DNA from 3 places in the Microbacterium sp. 1S1 genome. Region 3 is predicted to be linked to each of the others. Evidence: predicted binding sites of a transcription regulator. Region 3 holds the regulator's gene; each other region holds the start of a gene.
The links. The regulator HrcA, encoded in region 3, represses chaperone genes, less so after heat shock. The targets are predictions, from matches to a motif close to TTNGCACTCGNNNNNNNCGAGTGCNAA.

Region 1 (2,267 bases), 590 kb from region 3:
TCCTCGGGCGGCTGATCGACTCCGAGGCGGCCCTCGAGTTCGATCCCATGCTCGTCCGGCGCCTGCGACGGCTCCGCGACGCGCGTGGTGCCAGGCGCGCCGCGCGGATCCCCGGCTTCACCGGGTGAGCGGACTCCGCGCGACGGGAAGCGGGGCATGCGGAACGGATTGCCAGGGACGTGCCGCTAGCATCGAGGGGTGTCCAAGCCCCCCCGTGACCGTTTCGACGAGGTCCCCCGTTCCACCGGACGCGTAGGAGCACACCGCGCGGAAGCCCCGGGCATGAACGGCTGGATCGTGCTGCTGTGGTCTTTCGTCGCCGCGCTCGTGCTCATCGTGGCCGGCATCTTCGGCTCTCTGGCCGTGATGGGTCGCATCGAGCTCTTCCCTGAGGCCGCCCCGTCGGCGGCCCCGACGCCGGAGGAGACGGGCGTGGTCGATACCGCCTACTCCGTGCTGATCCTCAACGCGACCCCGGACAGCGGACTGGACGAGCAGATGCGGGACACCCTCGTCAATGCCGGGTGGCCGGCCGAAGCCGTGCTCGCCAGCGACAGCGCCAGCAATGACTTCGAGACGACGACCGTCTACTACGTCAGCGCCGAGGACGAGGAGGCGGCGATGGGGCTGGCGGGCGTCATCGGCGGTGCCCAGGTGCAGCAGAGCGACTACTACGAGGGGCAGACGGACGATGGGCAGAAGCAGCTCACCGTCGTCATCGGCCTCGACCGCTCCGCGTCGGCACCCGAGACTCCGGCGCCCTGACGCCTCTCTCCCCGACGGATCGCGCGGCTTGCACTCGATGGTGTCGAGTGCCAGAATGGCGTTAGCACTCTCTCACTCTGAGTGCTAAACCCACCGTCTACGTCCAGGAGGGACGACAAAACTCATGGCAAAGATCATCGCCTTCGATGAGGAGGCCCGCCGCGGCCTCGAGCGTGGCCTCAACATCCTCGCCGACGCGGTCAAGGTGACCCTCGGCCCGCGTGGTCGCAACGTCGTGCTCGAGAAGAAGTGGGGCGCCCCCACGATCACGAACGACGGTGTCTCCATCGCCAAGGAGATCGAGCTGGACGACCCGTACGAGAAGATCGGTGCGGAGCTCGTCAAGGAGGTCGCCAAGAAGACCGACGACGTCGCCGGTGACGGCACGACGACCGCCACGGTGCTCGCCCAGGCCCTGGTCCGCGAAGGTCTGCGCAACGTCGCTGCCGGCGCCGACCCCATCTCGCTCAAGCGCGGCATCGAGAAGGCCGTCGCCGCGATCACCGAGGAGCTGCTGAGCACCGCGAAGGAGATCGACTCCAAGGAGCAGATCGCCGCGACCGCGTCCATCTCCGCCGCTGACCCCGCGATCGGCGAGCTCATCGCCGAGGCGATCGACAAGGTCGGCAAGGAAGGCGTCGTCACCGTCGAGGAGTCGCAGACGTTCGGCACCGAGCTCGAGCTCACCGAGGGCATGCGCTTCGACAAGGGCTACCTCAACCCGTACTTCGTCACGGACCCGGAGCGCCAGGAAGCCGTCTTCGAGGACCCGTACATCCTCATCGCGAACCAGAAGGTCTCGAACATCAAGGACCTGCTGCCCATCGTCGACAAGGTGATCCAGGACGGCAAGGAGCTCGTCATCATCGCCGAGGACGTGGAGGGCGAGGCCCTCGCGACGCTCGTGCTGAACAAGCTCAAGGGCATCTTCAAGTCGGTCGCCGTCAAGGCCCCCGGCTTCGGCGACCGCCGCAAGGCGCAGCTGCAGGACATCGCGATCCTCACGGGCGGCCAGGTCATCACCGAAGAGGTGGGCCTCAAGCTCGAGAACGCCACGCTCGACCTCCTCGGTCGTGCGCGCAAGGTCATCGTCACCAAGGACGAGACCACGATCGTCGAGGGTGCGGGTGAGGCCGACCAGATCGAGGGTCGCGTCACGCAGATCCGTCGTGAGATCGAGAACACCGACAGCGACTACGACCGCGAGAAGCTGCAGGAGCGCCTGGCGAAGCTCGCCGGTGGCGTCGCCGTCATCAAGGCGGGCGCCGCGACCGAGGTCGAGCTCAAGGAGCGCAAGCACCGCATCGAGGACGCCGTCCGCAACGCGAAGGCGGCCGTCGAGGAGGGCATCGTCCCCGGTGGTGGCGTCGCGCTCATCCAGTCCGGCACGAAGGCGCTCGACGCCCTGTCGCTCGAGGGCGACGAGGCGACCGGTGCGAACATCGTCCGCGTCGCGATCGAGGCTCCGCTGAAGCAGATCGCTCTGAACGCCGGTCTCGAGC
Region 2 (2,267 bases), 1.2 Mb from region 3:
AGCCCCGTCGCGCGGGCGAGGCGGCGCCCGCGGCGGGCGGCGAGCAGCAGGTCGACGACGAACACGGTGATCGCGAGCCAGACCAGCAGGAAGCCGATCCAGCGCTCCGCCGGCATGGGCTCGTGCAGCACGGCGACGCCGATCACGAACTGGAGGATCGGCGTGAGGAACTGCAGCATGCCGATGACCGTGAGGTCGACGCGCCGGGTGCCGGCCGCGAAGAGCAGCAGCGGGACGGCTGTGGCCACCCCGGCGCACGCAAGCAACACGGCGTGCGGCCAGCCGTTGGTCCCCAGTGTCAGTCCGGCGGGCGTCAGTGCCACGACCACGAGCTGCACGCCGGCGATCGGGATCAGCCAGAACGACTCGAGAGTCAGGCCGCTGACCGCATCGACCGCGGGGCCGATCTTCTTCTTGATGAGCCCGTACAGGCCGAAGGACGCCGTGAGCGACAGGGCGATCCACGGGAAGGCGCCGTACGCCACGATGATGACGACGACTGCCGCCCCCGCGATCGCGATCGCCGCCCACTGCAGGCGACGGATACGCTCCTTCAGCACGAACACTCCGAGCAGCACGGTCGTGATCGGGTTGATGAAGTAGCCGAGCGCGGTCTCCACGACGTTCTCGCTGAGCGTGCCGAGCACGAACACCTGCCAGTTCACGTAGATGAGCAGGCCGGCGAGCGCCGTCCACCCCAGCAGCCGCGGGTCGCGGACGATCGCACGGAACGCGGGCCACCCGCGGGTGACGGTGAGCAACAGGAGGCAGAAGACGAAGGAGAGCAGGACCCGCCAGGCGACGACCTCCCACGGGCCCGTGGGCTGGAGCAGGAGGAAGTACAGCGGGAGCACGCCCCACAGCAGGTAGGCGCTCCCGGCGTAGGCGACGCCCGCCGTCCGGGTGGCACGGGTCGTCTCGGGGGTCACCGCACAACCCTATGCCCGTCGAGGACCGGCCGATGTTCTCACGAACGCGAAAGAGGGCCCGGATGCCGAAGCATCCGGACCCTCTTCGGACCGGGCCGCCGTCCGCGGGCGGAGGCAGCCGGGGTCTGCGATCAGCGGACGACGACCGCCAGGACGTCGCGAGCCGACAGGACGAGGAACTCGTCCGCGCCGAACTTCACCTCGGTGCCGCCGTACTTGCTGTAGAGCACGCGGTCGCCGACGGCGACGTCGAGCGGAACGCGGTTGCCGTTGTCGTCGATGCGGCCGGGGCCGACCGCCACGACCTCGCCCTCCTGGGGCTTCTCCTTGGCGGTGTCGGGGATGACCAGGCCACTCGCGGTGGTCTGCTCGGCCTCGACCTGCTTGATGACGATGCGGTCCTCGAGCGGCTTGATGGAAACCGACACGGTCTACCTCTTCTTTCTTGACGCTGACACGAAAGACTCGTTCGCACTCTCAACCCGAGAGTGCTAATGCCAGTGTAGGCGGTCGGCTGGCACTCATGCAATGCGAGTGCCAACCCGGGTCGGTCGCCGGGCGGGACCTAGGCTGAGAGGGTGGAGATGTCCGAGCTGCGCGCCCTGCTGACCCCTGCCGGCCTCGAACTGCTCGACGCCGTCGGGCCGATCACGTCCACCGCCGAGGCCGCGACCGCCGTGTCGCGGCTCCGCGCCGCGGGCCACTCCCCCGACCTCGTCTCCGCGGTCGTCGGCCAGGCGCACCTGCGCGCCAGGGCCACGGCGAAGTTCGGTCCGTTCGCCGCGCGCATGCTGTTCACCCGCGCGGGCCTCGAACAGGCCACGCGCCTCGCGGTGGCCGCACGGCACGCTCAGCGGATCCGTCGCGCGGGCCTCGCCGAGGTGGCCGATCTCGGCTGCGGCATCGGCGGCGACGCCCTCGCGTTCGCCGGCGCCGGCCTCACCGTGCTGGCGGTCGACGCCGATGAGGTGACCGCGGCCCTCGCCGCCTACAACCTCGCGCCCTTCGGAGACGACGCCGCGGTGCGCCACGCGACCGCGGAGGAGGCGCTCGGAGAACCTGTCGCCGGGCAGGCCGTCTGGATGGATCCGGCTCGCCGCACCTCCGGTCACAGCGAGACCAGACGTGTCTCCGCCGACGACTACTCGCCCTCCCTCGACTGGGCCTTCGGCGTCGCCGCGGAGCGCCCGACCGGGATCAAGCTCGGTCCCGCCCACGACCGCGGCACCCTGCCGCTGGACGCGGAGACGCAGTGGGTCAGCGCCGACGGCAGTGTCGTCGAACTCGTGGTGTGGTCGAGGGAGCTGGCGCGGGAGGGCGTGCGGCGCTCGGCGCTCG
Region 3 (2,267 bases):
GGCGGGAGCGGACGCGCCCCTGGCCTCCGCAGGTGCCGCAGGGGTATGGGATCGTCGTGCCGTACCCCTCGCAGGTACCGCACGGCTGAGAGGTGACGACGTTGCCCAGCAGGCTGCGCACCTGGCGCTGCACGTGCCCCGTGCCGCCGCAGATGTCGCAGGTGACCGGCGACGTGCCCTCCTGGCAGCACGACCCCTGGCACGTCTCGCAGAGCACGGCCGTGTCGACCTCGATGTCGCGGTGCGCGCCGAAGACGACGTCGCCGAGGTCGAGCGTGACCCGGACGAGGGCGTCCTGTCCCCGCTCTCGCCGCGACCGCGGGCGGGCCCCGCGACCGCCCCCCTGGGAGGCTCCGAAGAACGTCTCGAAGATGTCCCCGAAGCCACCGAAGCCGCCGAAGTTGTTCGCCCCGTCACCGCCGCCCATGTCGTAGCGGCGACGCGACTCCTCGTCGCTGAGCACGTCGTAGGCATGCGTGACGAGCTTGAACTTCTCGGCGGCTTCCTCACCCGGGTTCACGTCGGGGTGGAGCTGCCGCGCCAGGCGTCGATACGCCTTCTTGATCTCGTCGGTGGAAGCGTCCCGGGACACCCCGAGAACCTCGTAGTGGTCCGCCACAATCGCCTTTCTGCGTGTGTTATCCGTGGGGCCGCGTCAGCGGCCGGCCTCGTCGTCGTCGAGCATCCGGGACAGGTAGCGGGCGACCGCCCGCGCCGCTGCCAGGTTGCTCGGATAGTCCATCCGGGTCGGCCCCATGACGCCGACCCGTGCGGTGCCCGTGGGGGCCGCGTAGTTGCTCGCCACGATCGACGCCTCTCCCAGTCCGAAGGGCGCGTTCTCGGTGCCGATGCTCGCCGCGAGGCCGTGCTCGTCGGCCACCATCTCGCTCATGAGTCGCAGGAGCGTCACCTGCTCCTCGATGGCTTCGAGGAGCGGATGGATGCTGCCGCGGAAGTCCTGCTCTCGGCGCGCCAGCGTCGCCGCGCCGGCCATCACGAGGCGCTCTTGACGGAAGCTTCCGAGCTCGTCGATCACCACACCGGCGAGGGTGCGAAGCAGCCGGTCCTGCGGGGTCTCTTCGGCCGCAAGGAGGGCCTGGAGGCGGTCGGACGCCGCCGCGATCGCCTGCCCCGTGATGAGCGCCGACAGCCTCGCACGGAGCAGCGCGAGGTCGGCCTCGTCGATCGTGTCCGGCAGCGCCGTCATCCGCTGGGACACTCCGCCGGCGTCCGTCACCAGGACCGTGAGAAGACGGTTGGGAGCCAGCGCCACGAGTTCGACGTGCGTCACGTGCGCCCGCGCGAAAGACGGGTACTGCGCGAGGGCGACCTGTCCGGTGAGCTGCGTGAGCACCCGCACCGTCCTCGCCATGAGGTCATCGAGGTCGGCGGGGTCGGTGAGGAAAGACTCGATCGCCGAGCGCTGCGCGGTGGAGAGCGGGCGGAGCTGCGCGAGGTGATTGACGAACACCCGATACCCCTTGTCGGTGGGCACGCGGCCGGACGACGTGTGTGGAGCCGTGATCAGCTCCTCGTCCTCCAACTGCGCCATGTCGTTGCGGATCGTCGCGGCGGACACCCCGAAGGAGTGGCGGTCGACGATGGAACGGCTGCCGACGGGTTCATGGGTCTCGACGTAGTCCTGCACGATCGCGCGGAGAACCTGCAGCCCTCGCTCTGTGACCATGGCTTCCCCTTCCCGCCGACCGCGTGCTGGCACTCTGACACCCTGAGTGCCAATCCTACCTCCTGTGACCGAGGAGATCACCGAAGCCGAGGTCGCCCGCGGAGGGACTCAGTCGGTGAGCTCGCGGACGACGGCATCGGCGAGGAGGCGTCCGCGGAGGGTGAGTTGCACGCGGCCGTGGATCGCCGCCGGCGCATCGATCAGGCCGTCCGCGATGAGCCCCGCGATCCGATCCCTGTTCGGTTCCGGCACGTCCGCGACGGCGATCCCCTCACGGAGGCGGCTGAGAAGCAGGATGCGCTCCAACGTCCGGGCCTCGACGTCGGGGCGTTCGCGCCCTGCCGCCGGCGACGACGAAGCCGCCAGACGCTGCGCGTACGCCGCGGGATGCTTGACGTTCCACCATCGGAGCCCTGCGACGTGGCTGTGCGCGCCAGGCCCGAAACCCCACCAGTCGCTTCCCCGCCAGTAGGCGAGGTTGTGCCGTGAGCGCTGCTCGGCACTGCGTGCCCAGTTGCTGACCTCGTACCATTCGAATCCGCCGCCGGCGAGCTTCGCATCCGCGAGCTCGTACATGTCC

Region 1: a site for HrcA is predicted at 827-853, ahead of groL (chaperonin GroEL). Genes of this name have one in related genera too.
Region 2: a site for HrcA is predicted at 1,444-1,470, ahead of groES (co-chaperone GroES). Genes of this name have one in related genera too.

Annotation. Positions count from the first base shown of each region.
Region 1 covers NZ_CP043430.1:39,596-41,862, reverse strand. Annotated here, with positions in the region: gene FY549_RS00215 (DUF3263 domain-containing protein) at 1-128, shown strand, start outside; gene FY549_RS00210 (LytR C-terminal domain-containing protein) at 199-765, shown strand; gene groL (chaperonin GroEL) at 890-2,267, shown strand, end outside.
Region 2 covers NZ_CP043430.1:1,685,330-1,687,596, reverse strand. Annotated here, with positions in the region: gene rarD (EamA family transporter RarD) at 1-929, opposite strand, end outside; gene groES (co-chaperone GroES) at 1,061-1,357, opposite strand; gene FY549_RS08285 (class I SAM-dependent methyltransferase) at 1,508-2,267, shown strand, end outside.
Region 3 covers NZ_CP043430.1:2,848,758-2,851,024, forward strand. Annotated here, with positions in the region: gene dnaJ (molecular chaperone DnaJ) at 1-619, opposite strand, end outside; gene hrcA (heat-inducible transcriptional repressor HrcA) at 656-1,687, opposite strand; gene hemW (radical SAM family heme chaperone HemW) at 1,796-2,267, opposite strand, start outside.